DNA from 2 places in the Streptomyces sp. NPDC016851 genome. Region 1 is predicted to be linked to the other one. Evidence: predicted binding sites of a transcription regulator. Region 1 holds the regulator's gene; the other holds the start of a gene.
What was found. Region 1 encodes HrcA, which represses chaperone genes, less so after heat shock. Its sites were predicted from a motif close to TTNGCACTCNGNNNNNCNGAGTGCNAA; they were not measured.

Region 1 (8,409 bases):
GGATCTCGCCCTGCGCGTCCACCGTGATCTTCTGGGACAGGTCGCCGTTGGCCACGGCCGTCGTCACCTGGGCGATGTTGCGGACCTGCGAGGTCAGGTTCGACGCCATGAAGTTGACGTTGTCGGTGAGGTCCTTCCAGACCCCGGACACGCCCCGGACCTGCGCCCGGCCGCCCAACTGCCCCTCGGTGCCGACCTCGCGGGCGACCCGCGTGACCTCGTCGGCGAAGGCGGAGAGCTGGTCGACCATCGTGTTGACGGTCAGCTTCAGCTCCAGCAGCTCGCCGGTCGCCTCCACCGTGACCGTGCGGGTCAGGTCGCCGCGTGCCACCGCCGTCGTGACCGCCGCGATGTCCCGCACCTGGGCCGTCAGCCGGGACGCCATCGTGTTGACGGCCTCGGTCACGTCCCGCCAACTGCCCGACAGTCCCTGCACCTTGGCCCGGCCGCCGAGCCGGCCCTCGGTGCCGACCTCGCGCGCGACCCGCGTCACCTCGCCGGTGAACAGGGAGAGCTGGTCCACCATCTTGTTCACGGCCCGGCCCAGGCGTCGCAGGTCGCCGCGTAACTCCCGTGTCCCGTCGTGCAGATCGACCCGCTGGGTCAGATCGCCGCCGGCCACCGCGTCCAGTACGCGCGTGGCGTTCGCCGCCGGGGCGACGAGGGCGTCGAGCAGCTGGTTCACGTCGTTGACGCGGGACGTCCACAGGCCCTGACCCGGACTGGCCGAGAGCCGCTCGTCGAGCCGGCCGTGCCGCACCAGTTCCCGTCTGACCCGCTGCACCTCGGTGGTGAAGTGGATGTCGCGGTCCACGATCTGGTTGAAGACCGCGGTGAGTTCGGCCACCATCCCGTGGCCGGTTTCCGGCACCTTGGTGAAGTCGCCGTCGCGTGCGGCTGTCATGGCTGCGAGCAGGGGACGCAGATCGGATGCACGAATCTGACCGTCTTCGTACCGGTCTTCGACCACAGGAGTAGCACTGTTCTCACTCATGACGGCCCACTTCGGTAACTCGGCGCTTATGGGCGTGGCCAGTCTGTCACCCTGTCGGCATCGACTGTGGCGTATTCGTACGAACTGCCCGGGGAGCTGTCCATGGGGGCCATTCCGACGCAACGGGAGACCGCTTCCCGTGCCTCAGAGGCGCCTGCGCACGCTTCGGAGGTGCCTGGGCCCCCGCACGAGGGGGCCGTCTCCGAGGGGTGTGCGCTGCCTTCCGAGGCTCCCGCGCTCGGGGCGGAGACGTCGGCGCTCGGCGTGGAGACGTCGGCGCTCGGGGTGGAGGCGCCCGTGCTCGCATCCGAGAGGGGCGGGGTCGCTTCCGAGACGCCCGTCGTGGTTTCCGAGGCGCCCGCCAAGGAGCGTGCGCGGGCGTACGCGACCCTGTCCGGCAGCTCTCTCGCGCCGGGCTCCGCTCGCGCTCTGCTGCGCGCGGCGATCGCCGAGTGGACCGGACTCGGCCTGCCCGGCGCCGAGCATCTCACCGACCGTCTCGCCGACGACGCCCTGCTCGTCGTCAGCGAACTCGTCACCAACGCCGTCGTGCACGCCGGCACCGACGTCCAGCTGGAATGCCGGCTGGAAGGCGACGACAAGGACACGGCCGCGCTCCTCGTGGAGGTCTCCGACCACCACCCCTCACGCGCCCCGCGCGGCGGCGAGCCGGAAACGCCGCACGACATCCCGGAGTACGGGCGTGGCCTGCGGCTCGTCGGCGCGCTCTCCGAGGCCTGGGGCATCACGTACCGCACGGGCCGGAAGACCGTGTGGGCGCGGCTGCCCGCCGGGGGATGTGAGGCCGGCGACCAGATCGAGGCGTACGCCGGGGAGCACGCGCTGGCGCGCGGGCTGCGCGTGGCGGAGATCCTGGCGCCGGAGCCGCCCCCCGGGCAGGAGGCCAGGGAGCGGGGACCAAGGGACGCACGGGGCCCGCGTGACCCTGGCGGCGGCTCGGGCGACCTGCGCGACTGGCAGGACCTGCGGGACTGGCGGGAGCGGTACGAGGACTGCGACGGCCGTGACGGACGCGACGGCTCCTGGCTGGGCCGCGGGGCCCTGTCCTTCCTCGCCGAGGCGTCCGACCTCCTCGCCGGACAGCTCGACGAGGACCTGGTCGCCGCCCTCGCCGGGCAGTTGATCGTGCCCCGGCTGGCCGACTGGTGCGCGGTGTGGCTGGAGGACGAGGCCACCGGCGGCGGCTGGGGCGGGGCCGGAGCGGGCGGGCCCCGGCTGGCCCGGGTCTGGCACGGCAGTGAGAACCGCATCGAGGAACTGCGCCGGGCCCTGGAGAAGGACGCGCCGCACCCGTCCGACCCGTTGGGCTCCGGGCCGGTCGACTACCCCTGGCCCGGCGAGGCGCTCGGTGACGAGCCCGGCGGACCGGGCTCGGCCCTCGCGTACCGGCTCGTCGCCGGCGGACGCCCGCTGGGCACCCTCGTCATCGGACGGTCCGGTGCCGCCGGTTTCCCCGACGAGATCACCGGCCTCGCCGAGGACCTCAGCCGCCGGGTGGCGCTCGCCATCGGCGCCGCCCGCCAGTACGCCCGCCAGGCCACCATCAGCGCCGTACTCCAGCGCGGACTGCTGCCCGGCGCCGTGGCCGAGATCCCCGGGGTGCGCAGCGCCCTCGTCTACGAGCCGTGCGACAAGGGCGGGCCCAGCGGCGACTTCTACGACCTGTTCCCGGCCGGCGACGGCCGCTGGTGCTTCGCCGTCGGCGACGTCCAGGGCAAGGGCCCCGAGGCCGCCGTCGTGATCGGCCTGGCCCGGCCCTGGCTGCGGCTGCTGGCCCGCGAGGGCTACCGGGTCGCCGACGTCCTCGACCGCCTCAACCAGCTCCTGCTCGACGACGCCACGGAGGCCGCGGACGCGGCGGCCCGGGCGCTGGTGGCCGCGGGCGCCCGCCCGACCCCGCCCGGCGACGGCCCCCAGACGCGCTTCCTGTCCCTGCTCTACGGCGAGCTGGTCCCCTTCGACGGCGGCGTCCGCTGCACCGTCGCCTCCGCCGGGCATCCGCTGCCCCTGCTGCTCGGGACGGGCGGCGAGGTCCACACGGCCGCGCAGCCCCAGACGCTCCTGGGCGTCGTCGAGGACGCCACGTACACCAGCGAGACCTTCGAGCTGCGGTCCGGCGACACGCTGCTGTGCGTCACCGACGGCGTCACCGAGCGCCGCTCCGGCTCGCGCCAGTTCGACGACGGGGACGGGCTGGCGACGGCGCTGGCCGGGTGCGCGGGGCTGGACGCGGAGCTGATAGCCGAAAGGATCAAGCGGCTGGTGCACGAGTTCGGGGCGCGGCCCCCGGCGGACGATCTGGCGCTGCTGGTGCTCCAGGCCGAGTGACCGCCCGGGTGCTGGACAATGGAGGACATGCCTTCCGCACTCCCCGACGGCGAGCCCGTCCCCGACGACGGCGCGCTGCCCGCGTCCGCCCTCGCCGGGGCCGCCGACCGCCCGCTCGGGTTCTACCTGCACGTTCCGTACTGCGCGACCCGCTGCGGCTACTGCGACTTCAACACCTACACGGCGACCGAGCTGCGCGGCACCGGTGGCGTGCTGGCCTCGCGCGACAACTACGCCGAGACGCTGGCCGACGAGGTCCGGCTGGCGCGGAAGGTGCTGGGTGACGACCCGCGGCCCGTTCGTACGGTGTTCGTGGGCGGGGGGACGCCCACCCTGCTGGACGCCGGTGACCTGGTGCGGATGCTCGCGGCCGTCCGTGACGAGTTCGGGCTCGCGGAGGACGCCGAGGTCACGACCGAGGCGAATCCGGAGTCGGTGGATCCGGCGTATCTGGAGGCCCTGCGCGAGGGGGGCTTCAACCGGATCTCCTTCGGGATGCAGAGTGCGCGGCAGCATGTGCTGAAGGTGCTGGACCGGACGCATACGCCGGGGCGGCCGGAGGCGTGTGTCGCGGAGGCCCGGGCGGCCGGGTTCGAGCATGTGAATCTCGACCTGATCTACGGCACGCCGGGGGAGTCCGACGACGACTGGCGGGCGTCGCTGGACGCGGTGCTGGGGGCCGGGCCGGACCATGTCAGCGCGTACGCCCTGATCGTCGAGGAGGGGACGCAGCTGGCTCGGCGGATCCGCCGGGGCGAGGTGCCGATGACCGACGACGATGTGCATGCCGACCGGTACCTGATCGCGGACGAGGTTCTCTCGGGCGCGGGTTTCGAGTGGTACGAGGTGTCGAACTGGGCGACCTCGGAGGCGGGGCGGTGCCTGCACAACGAGCTGTACTGGCGGGGAGCCGACTGGTGGGGGGCCGGGCCGGGCGCGCACAGTCATGTGGGCGGGGTGCGGTGGTGGAACGTGAAGCATCCCGGGGCGTACGCGGGGGCGCTGGCGGCGGGGCGGTCGCCCGGGGCCGGGCGTGAGGTGCTGTCGGGGGAGGACCGGCGGGTCGAGCGGATTCTGCTGGAGTTGCGGCTGCGGGACGGTGTGCCGCTGTCGTTGCTGCGGGAGGAGGGGCTTGCGGCGGCGGGGCGGGCGTTGTCGGACGGGCTTCTGGAGGAGGGGCCGTACGAGTCAGGGCGGGCTGTGCTGACTCTGCGGGGGCGGTTGCTGGCGGACGGCGTGGTGCGCGACCTGGTGGACTGAGGTGCTGCCGCGTTGGGGCTGGGGCCGGGTGGGTCCGCAGCCCGGCGGAGCGGGGTGCCGCTGCGCCCACCCGTGCCGCCCATAGCGGCACGACTGCCCGCAGCTAAGCGGTTACGAAGTCGATCAGTTCCTCCACCCGGCCCAGCAGTTCCGGTTCCAGGTCCTTGTACGACCGGACCCCCGACAGGATCCGCTGCCAGGCCGCTCCCGTGTTGTCCGGCCAGCCCAGTGCCCTGCACACGCCCGTCTTCCAGTCCTGGCCGCGCGGGACCCGGGGCCAGGCCTCGATGCCCAGGGACGACGGTTTCACCGCCTCCCAGATGTCGATGTAGGGGTGGCCGACGACCAGGGCGTGGTCGCTCGTCACCGACTGCGCGATGCGCCACTCCTTCGAGCCCGGCACCAGGTGGTCCACCAGGACGCCGAGGCGGGCGTCGGGGCCGGGGGCGAAGGAGTCGACGATGGACGGCAGGTCGTCGACGCCCTCCAGGTACTCCACGACCACGCCCTCGATGCGCAGGTCGTCGCCCCAGACCCGCTCGACCAGCTCGGCGTCGTGCCGGCCCTCGACGTAGATGCGCCCGGCGCGGGCCACGCGGGCGCGGGCGCCGGGGACGGCCACCGAACCGGACGCCGTACGGGTCGGACGGGCGGGGCCGGCGGGAGAGGGGCGGACCAGGGTCACGGCCCTGCCCTCCAGGAGGAACCCGCGCGGCTCCATGGGGAACACCCGGTGCTTGCCGAAGCGGTCCTCCAGGGTCACCGTGCCCGCCTCGCAGCGGATCACCGCACCGCAGAAGCCGGTCCCGGCCTCCTCGACGACCAGACCCGGCTCCGCCGGAACCTCGGGCACCGGCTGCTGCGGCTTCTTCCACGGCGGGGTCAGATCGGGCGAGTACTGGCGCATTCGAATGACGATAGGAGAAGCCGGCGGGTGGTCACGGAGACACGCCGAAACGCGCGGCCAGCGCGTCACGCTGGGCGCGGACGAACGCCGCGTCCACCACCGCTCCGTGACCGGGTACGTACAGCGCGTCCTCGCCGCCCAGGTCGAGCAGCCGGTCCAGGGCGGCCGGCCAGTGCGACGGCACGGCGTCGGGGCCCGCCTGCGGCTCGCCGGACTCCTCGACCAGGTCGCCGCAGAACACCACCTCCGGATCGCCCGGCACCAGCACCGCCAGGTCGTGCGCGGTGTGCCCGGGGCCCACGTTCGCCAGCAGCACCTGGCGCCCGCCGCCCAGGTCGAGGGTCCACTCGCCGGAGACCAGGTGGCGGGGCGCGACCAGCCGGTCCGCCGCCTCCCGCGCGGTGGTCTCCGCCAGGCCGCCACGCACCGCGTCCACGCGCAGCTCCTCGCGGTCCCGTACACGCGTCAGCAGCGCCTCCACGCCCACCGCGCCGAACACCTCCGTGTCCGTGAACTCCGCCACCCCGAAGACGTGGTCGAAGTGGGGATGGGTCAGCGCGAGATGCGTCACACGGTGACCGGTGAGCGACCGCGCCTGCTCGCGCAACCGCGCGCCCTCGGCGGGGCTCGACCCCGCGTCGATCATGAGGACCGCGCCCTCACCGGCGACCAGCCCCACCGTGCAGTCCCACACCGGGAGCCGGCACCGCCCCACCCCCGCGGCCACGCGTTCCCATCCGAGCTCTTCCCAAGTCACCGTCATACAGCGACGCTAGCGGTGACCGCCGCCCCGGGCGCGACAGCAAGCGACCAGCCTTGCCGGGGGTGTACCCCACAGCCGTACACTGGGCGGGGAATGCTGGCACTCGCACGCGCAGAGTGCCAGGCCCACAGGCAGGACACCAGGCGGACGACTTCTGGAGGTGCGCGCGAATGCTCAGTGAACGCAGGCTTCAGGTGCTGCGCGCCATCGTCCAGGACTACGTCGGCACCGAGGAGCCGGTCGGCTCCAAGGCCCTCACCGAGCGGCACAACCTCGGCGTCTCGCCGGCCACGGTCCGCAACGACATGGCGGCCCTGGAGGACGAGGGGTACATCGCCCAGCCGCACACCAGCGCCGGGCGCATCCCCACCGACAAGGGCTACCGGCTGTTCGTGGACAAGCTGGCCGGCGTCAAGCCGATGACCGCGCCCGAGCGGCGCGCGATCCAGAACTTCCTCGAGGGCGCCGTCGACCTCGACGACGTCGTGGCGCGGACGGTACGGCTGCTGGCCCAGCTCACACGCCAGGTCGCCGTCGTGCAGTACCCGTCGCTGACCCGCTCGACCGTGCGGCACGTGGAGCTGCTCGCTCTCGCGCCCGCGCGGCTGATGCTCGTACTGATCACGGACACCGGGCGGGTCGAGCAGCGCGTGGTCGACTGCCCGGCGCCCTTCGGCGAGGCCTCGCTCGCGGATCTGCGCGCGCGGCTCAACAGCCGGGTGGCGAACCGCCGTTTCACGGATGTGCCGAGTCTGGTGGAGGATCTGCCGGAGGCGTTCGAGCACGAGGACCGGGGTACGGTCTCCACGGTGCTCTCCACACTTCTGGAGACGCTCGTCGAGGAGAACGAGGAGCGGCTGATGATCGGCGGCACCGCCAACCTGACCCGCTTCGGGCATGACTTTCCCCTCACGATCCGGCCGGTGCTGGAGGCGCTGGAGGAGCAGGTGGTGCTCCTCAAGCTGCTCGGCGAGGCGCAGGATCCGGGCGTGACCGTACGGATCGGTCATGAGAACGCCCACGAAGGACTCAACTCCACGTCCGTCGTGTCGGTCGGCTACGGTTCGGGCGGCGAGGCTGTCGCCAAGCTCGGCGTGGTCGGACCGACCCGCATGGACTACCCGGGAACGATGGGAGCGGTACGCGCAGTGGCACGGTACGTCGGACAGATCCTGGCGGAGTCGTAGTGGCCACGGACTACTACGCCGTACTCGGCGTGCGCCGCGACGCGTCGCAGGAAGAGATCAAGAAGGCCTTCCGGCGGCTCGCACGCGAGCTGCATCCGGACGTCAACCCCGATCCGAAGACCCAGGAGCGGTTCAAGGAGATCAACGCCGCTTACGAGGTGCTGTCGGACCCGCAGAAGAAGCAGGTCTACGACCTCGGCGGCGACCCGCTCTCGCAGGCCGGAGGCGGCGGCGCGGGCGGCTTCGGGGCCGGCGGCTTCGGGAACTTCTCCGACATCATGGACGCGTTCTTCGGCACGGCGTCGCAGCGCGGACCGCGCTCGCGCACGCGCCGCGGCCAGGACGCCATGATCCGCATCGAGATCGAGCTCGACGAGGCGGCCTTCGGCACGACGAAGGACATCCAGGTCGACACGGCGGTCGTCTGCAACACCTGTAACGGTGAGGGCGCGGCGCCGGGCACCTCCGCCCAGACGTGTGACATGTGCCGCGGTCGCGGCGAGGTGTCCCAGGTCACGCGGTCCTTCCTCGGCCAGGTCATGACCTCGCGGCCCTGCCCGCAGTGCCAGGGCTTCGGCACGGTCGTGCCGACCCCCTGCCCGGAGTGCGCCGGCGACGGCCGCGTCCGCTCCCGTCGCACGCTGACGGTGAAGATCCCGGCCGGTGTCGACAACGGCACGCGGATCCAGCTCGCCGGTGAGGGCGAGGTCGGGCCCGGCGGCGGTCCGGCGGGCGACCTGTACGTCGAGATCCACGAACTGCCGCACTCGCAGTTCCAGCGGCGCGGCGACGACCTGCACTGCACGGTCACGCTCCCGATGACGGCGGCCGCCCTCGGCACGAAGGTGCCGCTGGAGACGCTGGACGGCCTGGAGGAGGTCGACATCCGCCCGGGCACCCAGTCCGGCCAGTCGATCCCGCTGCACGGCCGTGGTGTCACACACCTGCG
Region 2 (8,409 bases), on a different contig from region 1:
GGCCCACCGAGCCGGTCCAGTCACGCTACGGCGTCAGCGGTGACCGCCCCCAGCCCCAGCAGCGCTGGCTGCCGGAGCTGTGGAACGGCCAGACCTGGCAGCTGTGCGGCACCCCGCGCCGGGACCGCCGCGAGGCCGAGCTGTACATCGCCGCCCAGCGCAAGGCTCCCCGGGCCGCCATGGCGTACCGGCTCGTGCACGAGTTCACCGACTACGAGGTGCTGCGCGTGTGGGGGACGCCGGTCAGGGTCGACATCGAGCCCATGGGCAACCTCTAGCTCACAGGAGGGGCAGGGCCGAGAAGTCGTAGCCCTCCCACAGGCGCCGCGAGGCCTCCTCCGGGTACCCCCGCACCGTCGGCTCCGCGTCCAGCACCTGCACCAGCCGCTCCGTCTCCTCGTACGCCGGCCAGCCCGGGTCCCCCGTCCTCGCGAACGCCGTCCAGGACGACCGGAAGCGGGACGACAGCGCCTCGGCCTCGGCGGACGGCTCCGTGCCCCCGAACAGCAGCAGCCCGAGGTCCGCCCCGAACGTGCCGAAGAGCAGGGGGATGTCCAGGCCGTGACAGGCGCCCAGCGCGCCGCCGCTGCCCGGGGCCGGCCAGGTCAGTTCGTAGACGTGCGCGCGTCCGCCGCCCGCGCGCTGCGCCTCGGCCAGGTGCAGGGAGGGCATGTTGAACAGCCAGTCCGTCTGGACGCGTTCGTAGAGCTCGCTGGGACCGGCGTCGGGGAAGGCCGTGCGGTAGGCCTGCTCGCCGTCGGGGCCGGGGGCGAAGAGGCGGAGGGCCGCGGTCGCACGCTCCTCGGATATCTGGCCCAGCCGGCCCGCCATGGCGACGAATAGGCGGTACTCGTCGCGGTTGTGGCCGACGAGCAGGTCGACGTCCTTCGCCGCGCCGGCCGCCAGCGCCTGCCAGGGCATGGTCGGCAGGACCTCGCCGTCGACGACCGGCGAGAAGGGTGTGACTGTCGGCGCCGCCTGACCCCAGCGGTCGATGTACTGGGGCATCTTGCCGCTCAACGACTCACCCGCGGCGGTCAGTTCGCGCGGGGCGATGGCAGCCAGGTCGGCGACCGTGGGCCGCAGCCCCACCTCGGCGGCGAGAGCGGCGCCGATGTCACGGGCCAGCGCGTCCGAGAAGAACGTCCCCGGCACGCTCTGCGCGATCGCCCGGCGGAACAGGCCCGCCGCCCCCGGCATGACCAGCAGCGAGGCGACCGAGCCGGCGCCCGCCGACTCGCCGAAGATCGTGACCTGCCCGGGGTCGCCGCCGAACGCCTCGATGTTGTCCCGCACCCACTCCAGCGCGGCCACCTGGTCGAGCAGACCGCGGTTGGCGGGAGCGCCCTCGATGAACGCGAAACCCTCCATGCCCACGCGGTAGTTGAGCGACACGACCACCACGTCGCCGTCGGCCGCGATGCGCCGGGCGTCGTATCCGGGGCTGCCGGCGTGGCCGAGCTTGTAGGCGCCGCCGTACAGCCACACCATCACCGGGCGGCGGGCGCCCGGGTCGGGTTCGGGGGTCCAGACGTTGACCGTGAGCCACTCGTCGCCCTCGGGCACGTCGAGCAGGCCCGGGCCGCCGAGGTTGCCGAGGTCCTGCGGGGGCGGCGGGCCGAAGGCGTACGCGTCCCGTACGCCGTCCCAGGCGTGGGCGGGGCGCGGTGCCAGGAACCGGGCCTCGCCCACAGGGGGTGCGGCGAAGGGGATGCCGCGGTAGACGGCGAGGCCCTCCTCCGTGCGGCCGCGTACCGCACCGGCGGTGGTGCGCACCACCGGTGCGGGCTGCCCGGCCGAGGCGCCGGTCGGGGGGTGGGACTCGGTCGTCGTCATCTCTGGATCTCCTCACGGGGTGCCGGTGAACAGGCGCTCCGCCAGTGTCCTTGACTGACGCAAGCGAATCCAGGGCACCCCGTGTGCGGACCCAGTGGGATCAGCTGAGCGTCTTCAGCGCCGCCGGGTCGTACGGCGCCAGCTCGTCGAAGCGGCCGGACAGGACCTTCTGCGCCCACTGCGGGTCCTGGAGCAGGGCGCGGCCGACGGCGACCATGTCGAACTCGTCGCGCTCGAAGCGGTCCAGGAGGTTGTCGAGGTCGCCGACCTCGGCGCCCTCGCCCTGGAAGGACTTGAGGAAGTCGACGCCGCTCAGGCCGACCGAGCCGACGGTGATGGCGGGCTTGCCGGTGAGCTTCTTGGTCCAGCCGGCCAGGTTGAGGTCGGAGTCATCGAACTCGGGCAGCCAGTAGCGGCGGGTGGAGGCGTGGAAGGCGTCCACCCCGGCCGCGGCGAGCGGGGTCAGGATGGCCTCCAGCTCCTCGGGCGTCTCGGCGAGGCGGGCGTCGTAGGCTTCCTGCTTCCACTGCGAGTAGCGGAAGATGACGGGGAAGTCGGCCGAGACGGTCTCGCGGACGGCCGCGACGATCTCCGCCGAGAACCTGGCACGGGCGACCGGGTCGCCGCCGTAGGCGTCGGTGCGGCGGTTGGTGCCCTCCCACAGGAACTGGTCGAGCAGGTAGCCGTGGGCGCCGTGGAGCTCCACGCCGTCGAAGCCGATGCGCTCGGCGGCGGCCGCGGCTTCGGCGAACGCGCCGATGACGGCGTCGACGTCGGCCTGGGTCATGGCCTTGCCGGTGGGCTCGTCGGCGCCGATGCGAAGGCCGGAGGGGCCGACGGCCGGGGCGTCCGCGGCCGGCGGCTCGCCCTGGCTGCGGACCATGCCGATGTGCCACAGCTGCGGCACGATGGTGCCGCCCGCGGCGTGCACCGCCTCGGCGACCTTCGCCCAGCCCGCGAGCTGCTCCTCGCCGTGAAACCGCGGCACACGGTCGCTCTGCCCGGCCGACTCGTGGCCGACGTAGGTGCCCTCGGTGACGATCAGACCGACTCCGGCGGCGGCACGGCGGGAGTAGTACGAGACGACGTCGTCGCCGGGGACACCGCCCGGGGAGAACATACGGGTCATCGGCGCCATCGCGATCCGGTTCGGGACGGTCAGACCGCCCAGCGATACGGGCCGGGACAGGATTTCGGCGGCGCGGGAGACGGCGGAGGCATCGACGGTCACGTGGGGGCTCACTTTCGGATACCGGACAGTATGTGCATACGCATAAGACGTACGGTCCAACCATCCGGACCCGCCCCCTCCATCCCGTCCGCACTGTGATCCGGGACACGCCCGAGGGCGGCACCCCCTGTCGGAACAGGAAGTGCCGCCCTCGGCAAGGACGTTGATCGACCAGGTCGATCAGAAGTCCATGTCACCGCCCGGCATGCCGCCGCCGGCGGGCGCGGCGTTCTTCTCCGGCTTGTCGGCGATGACGGCCTCGGTGGTGAGGAACAGCGCGGCGATGGAGGCGGCGTTCTGCAGCGCGGAACGGGTCACCTTCGCCGGGTCGATGATGCCCTCGGCGATCATGTCGACGTACTCACCGGTCGCGGCGTTCAGGCCGTGGCCGACCTGGAGGTTGCGGACCTTCTCCACGACGACGCCGCCCTCGAGACCACCGTTGACGGCGATCTGCTTCAGCGGGGCCTCCAGGGCGAGCTTCACGGCGTTGGCGCCGGTCGCCTCGTCACCCTCGAGCTCCAGCTTCTCGAAGACCTGGGAGGCCTGCAGCAGGGCCACGCCACCACCGGCGACGATGCCCTCCTCGACGGCCGCCTTGGCGTTGCGCACGGCGTCCTCGATGCGGTGCTTGCGCTCCTTGAGCTCCACCTCGGTGGCGGCACCGGCCTTGATGACCGCGACACCGCCGGCGAGCTTCGCCAGGCGCTCCTGCAGCTTCTCGCGGTCGTAGTCCGAGTCGCTGTTCTCGATCTCGGCGCGGATCTGGTTGACCCGGCCCTGGACCTGCTCGGCGGAGCCGGCACCGTCGACGATGGTGGTCTCGTCCTTGGTGATGACGACCTTGCGGGCCTTGCCCAGGAGGTCGATCGTGGCGTTCTCCAGCTTGAGGCCGACCTCCTCGGAGATCACCTCGCCGCCGGTGAGGATGCCGATGTCCTGCAGCATCGCCTTGCGGCGGTCGCCGAAGCCCGGGGCCTTGACGGCGACGGACTTGAAGGTGCCGCGGATCTTGTTGACGACCAGGGTCGACAGGGCCTCGCCCTCGACGTCCTCGGCGATGATCAGCAGCGGCTTGCCGGACTGCATGACCTTCTCGAGGAGCGGCAGCAGGTCCTTGACGTTGCTGATCTTCGAGTTGGCGATCAGGATGTACGGGTCGTCGAGGACGGCCTCCATACGCTCCATGTCGGTGGCGAAGTACGCCGAGATGTAGCCCTTGTCGAAGCGCATACCCTCGGTGAGCTCCAGCTCCAGACCGAAGGTCTGGGACTCCTCGACGGTGATGACGCCTTCCTTGCCGACCTTGTCCATGGCCTCGGCGATGAGCTCGCCGATCTGGGTGTCGGCGGCGGAGATGGAGGCCGTGGAGGCGATCTGCTCCTTGGTCTCGACGTCCTTCGCCTGCTCCAGCAGGGCGGCGGAGACGGCCTCGACGGCGCGCTCGATGCCACGCTTGAGGGCCATCGGGTTGGCACCGGCGGCTACGTTGCGCAGGCCTTCCTTGACCAGGGCCTGGGCGAGAACGGTCGCGGTGGTCGTACCGTCACCGGCGACGTCGTCCGTCTTCTTGGCGACTTCCTTGACCAGCTCGGCGCCGATCTTCTCGTACGGGTCCTCGAGTTCGATCTCCTTGGCGATGGACACACCATCGTTGGTGATCGTGGGGGCGCCCCACTTCTTCTCGAGGACGACGTTGCGGCCCTTGGGGCCGAGCGTCACCTTGACGGCGTCCGCGAGCTGGTTCATGCCGCGCTCGAGGCCGCGCCGCGCCTCCTCGTCGAACGCGATGATCTTGGCCATGTGAAGTGGTCCCTCCAGGACTGGGGGTGATTACTTCGGACCGCGCCCGCGCCCGCGACGGACGGCTCGCCGACCTCGTGGTTCCTTCCCACCCGGCCTGCGGGCCTCACCGACCCGGTCCTTACGTTGTCACTCTCACCTTCAGAGTGCTAACGCAATGATTAGCACTCGGGCATGGCGAGTGCAAGCGACTCCCACGGTTCGGGCGGGGCGCTCAGCCCCCGGCGAACAGGGCGCGCACGGCCTCCGAGCAGGCCGAAGGGCCCACACCCCGGGGGGTGCGGGCCCTTCAGAGAAGACCGGTCGCTTGCGCTTGGTCGTGGTGCGCGTTCAGGCAGAGACGCGAACCATGTCGGCCTGCGGTCCCTTCTGGCCCTGCGAGATCTCGAACTCGACCCGCTGGCCCTCCTCCAGGGTGCGGTAGCCGTCCATCTGGATCGCGCTGTAGTGGACGAAAACATCCGCACCACCGTCGACCGCGATGAAGCCGTACCCCTTCTCCGCGTTGAACCACTTGACGGTGCCCTGAGCCATGCCTAACTCCCCTATTACTGGCCCTTGCACAGATCCACACTTCGCGGACCCGGGTCAGACCTCACCCCCCACGGTTGGGGGCGTGCGCCGGAACGCGTCGACCGCGGCTGAATGTATCTGTCCAACTGCCGTCTGCAACAGGTCAATCGGACGAGAATTCTGGACGCGCAGGATCCGGAATGTGGGGAGAATTCGCCAGACTTCAGGGCAAGTCGGGCCACACAAAAGGAACAAAAGCCGCGAAAGACGCACACACTTTGGCTACATCTTGTCGGGCGCGCGGCAGGAATTAAGGGCTCCCGATCAGGAGATCGGCGCTGCGTTCCCCAACTGTACCGCGCTCAATCACACAGAATTGCCCCCTCCGCTTCTCTCACGGAGGGGGCAATTCGATGAACTCTCAGTGACTGCCGTTACCGAAGGTAATAATCAAGCCGGTCGACCGGTTCAGCCACCCGCGACGGCGGGAATGATCGACACCCCTGCACCGTCCGGCGTCGCCGTCTCCAGCCCCTGCTCGAACCGCACGTCGTCGTCGTTGACGTACACGTTGACGAACCGGCGCAGCTTGCCCTGGTCGTCCAGCACCCGGGCGGCGATCCCGGTGTGGTTCTTCTCCAGATCGGCGATGACCTCGCCGAGGGTCGCCCCCTCGGCGGCGACCTCGGCCTGCCCGCCGGTGTAGGTACGCAGGATGGTGGGGATGCGAACGGTGACGCTCATCGGGATGTGACCTCCGGTTTTGTTTTGCAGCTACGGCTGGGGCGCACCCTCAGGGGCGCGGGGCTGTGTCGACGTGCGGCTCCGCCGCGTGGGCGCGACCAGCCCCCACCGGCCCGCAGCGAACGACGGTCAGACGAGACCGGCTTCCCGGAACGAATCCAGGCTGGGACGAATGGTCGCAGTAAGCCCGGTCCCGGCCACCGCATCCAGCGTCTTCAGACCATCCCCCGTGTTCAGCACCACGGTCGTCTTCGACGGGTCGAGCACCCCGTTCTCGACCAGCTTCTTCGCCACACCCACGGTCACACCACCGGCGGTCTCCGCGAAGATGCCCTCGGTCCGGGCGAGGATCTTGATCGCCTCGACGACCTGCTCGTCGTTGACGTCCTCCACCGCACCGCCCGTACGCCGCGCGATGTCCAGCACGTACGGCCCGTCCGCCGGGTTGCCGATCGCCAGCGACTTGGCGATCGTGTCCGGCTTCTGGGGGCGTACGACGTCGTGGCCGGCCTTGTACGCCGTCGACACCGGGGAGCAGCCCTCGGCCTGCGCGCCGAAGATCTTGTACGGCTTGTCCTCGACCAGCCCGAGCTTGATCAGCTCCTGCAGGCCCTTGTCGATCTTCGTGAGCTGCGAGCCGGAGGCGATCGGCACCACGATCTGGTCCGGCAGCTGCCAGCCGAGCTGCTCGCAGATCTCGTACGCCAGGGTCTTGGAGCCCTCCGCGTAGTACGGCCGCAGGTTGACGTTGACGAAGCCCCAGCCCTCGCCGGCCGGGTCGCCGATCAGCTCGGAGCAGAAGCGGTTCACGTCGTCGTAGTTGCCCTGGATGCCGACGAGCTCGCCGCCGTAGACCGCGGCCATGACGACCTTGCCCTGCTCCAGGTCGTGCGGGATGAACACGCAGGAGCGGAAGCCGGCGCGGGCCGCCGCGGCGCCCACGGCGCCGGCGAGGTTGCCGGTGGAGGAGCAGGACAGCGTGGTGAAGCCGAAGGCGCGGGCGGCCTCCAGGGCCTGGGCGACGACCCGGTCCTTGAAGGAGTGCGTCGGGTTGCCGGAGTCGTCCTTGATGAAGAGCTTGCCCGCCTCGACGCCCAGCTCGCGCGCGAGGTTGTCGGCCTTGACGAGCTGGGTCCAGCCCGGGTTGATGTTCGGCTTGGTCGCCACGTCGGCCGGGACCGGCAGCAGCGGGGCGTAGCGCCAGATGTTCGCGGGTCCCGCTTCGATCCGCTTGCGGAGCTCTTCGGTGTCGTAGGCCGAGAAGTCGTAGGCGATCTCCAGCGGACCGAAACACTCCTCGCACGCGAAGACCGGGCCGAGGGGTACGCGGTGACCGCACTCGCGGCAGCTCAGGGCGGCGGCGGGGCCGAGGTCTACGGTGGAGTCGGTGGTGCTTGCAACAGTCTGCACAGCCATGTGAGGCGAGGCCCTTCCTCATCTTCCTCACGACGCATCTCGCCGTGAGACGGATTTGGCACCTTCCCGAGCCGGGAGCCTCGCGGAGCGGTCGACAGTGACCTACGAGTATCGGCTGGAGGGTTGCCGGGGCTTCATCGGGCCGTATCCCTCTGCCCCTCTGGATGAGCTGTATTCGGTTGTAAACAACGGTTGACCCCGGACATGCGATGGTCATCCGCGTTGTTCAAGACTGTAACCGACGACCAGGACAGTTGAGATAGTCGTCCGAACCGCGAGATGACTGTACCCATCAGCCGCTACCGCGGCGGGCAGTCCGTCCCGCCGAGAGTACGCAGAGGAGCCGCCACGGTGCTGGAAGAAGTCGAGCGCTGGCTGAGCACCCGTTCCTGGTCAGCGACCGATCGTCCGCTCCACCAGATTCTGGCCGCCAAGCAGCGCACGGGCCAGACGGTGAGTGTGGTGCTGCCCGCGCTCAACGAGGAGGAGACGGTCGGTGACATCGCCGCGATCATCCGTCACGACCTGATGCGGCAGGTCCCGCTCGTCGACGAGCTGGTCGTCGTCGACTCGGGGTCGACCGACCGCACGTCGGAGGTGGCCGCCGCCGCGGGCGCGACGGTGGTGCACCGCGACGAGATCATCCCGCGGATCCCCGCCGTGCCGGGCAAGGGCGAGGTGCTGTGGCGCTCCCTGCTCGTCACGCGCGGGGACATCGTCTGCTTCATCGACGCGGACCTGAAGGACTTCTCGTCCGACTTCGTCTCCGGGATCGTGGGCCCGCTGCTCACCGACCCGGACATCGACCTGGTGAAGGGCATGTACGACCGTCCCCTCGGAGGCACCGCCGGGCAGGGCGGCCGGGT

Region 2: a site for HrcA is predicted at 5,032-5,058, ahead of groL (chaperonin GroEL). Genes of this name have one in related genera too.

What each region holds. Positions count from the first base shown of each region.
Region 1 covers NZ_JBVHEP010000005.1:89,920-98,328, forward strand. Annotated here, with positions in the region: gene ACZ3I3_RS10400 (HAMP domain-containing protein) at 1-994, opposite strand, end outside; gene ACZ3I3_RS10405 (SpoIIE family protein phosphatase) at 1,097-3,343, shown strand; gene hemW (radical SAM family heme chaperone HemW) at 3,371-4,603, shown strand; gene ACZ3I3_RS10415 (DUF3097 domain-containing protein) at 4,707-5,510, opposite strand; gene ACZ3I3_RS10420 (MBL fold metallo-hydrolase) at 5,542-6,273, opposite strand; gene hrcA (heat-inducible transcriptional repressor HrcA) at 6,444-7,460, shown strand; partial or broken gene dnaJ (molecular chaperone DnaJ) at 7,460-8,409, shown strand, end outside.
Region 2 covers NZ_JBVHEP010000046.1:15,089-23,497, forward strand. Annotated here, with positions in the region: gene ACZ3I3_RS40535 (hypothetical protein) at 1-278, shown strand, start outside; gene ACZ3I3_RS40540 (carboxylesterase/lipase family protein) at 280-1,836, opposite strand; gene ACZ3I3_RS40545 (NADH:flavin oxidoreductase) at 1,937-3,067, opposite strand; gene groL (chaperonin GroEL) at 3,248-4,870, opposite strand; gene ACZ3I3_RS40555 (cold-shock protein) at 5,201-5,404, opposite strand; gene ACZ3I3_RS40560 (ubiquitin-like small modifier protein 1) at 5,852-6,127, opposite strand; gene thrC (threonine synthase) at 6,257-7,543, opposite strand; SAM riboswitch class I at 7,559-7,714, opposite strand; gene ACZ3I3_RS40570 (glucosyl-3-phosphoglycerate synthase) at 7,895-8,409, shown strand, end outside.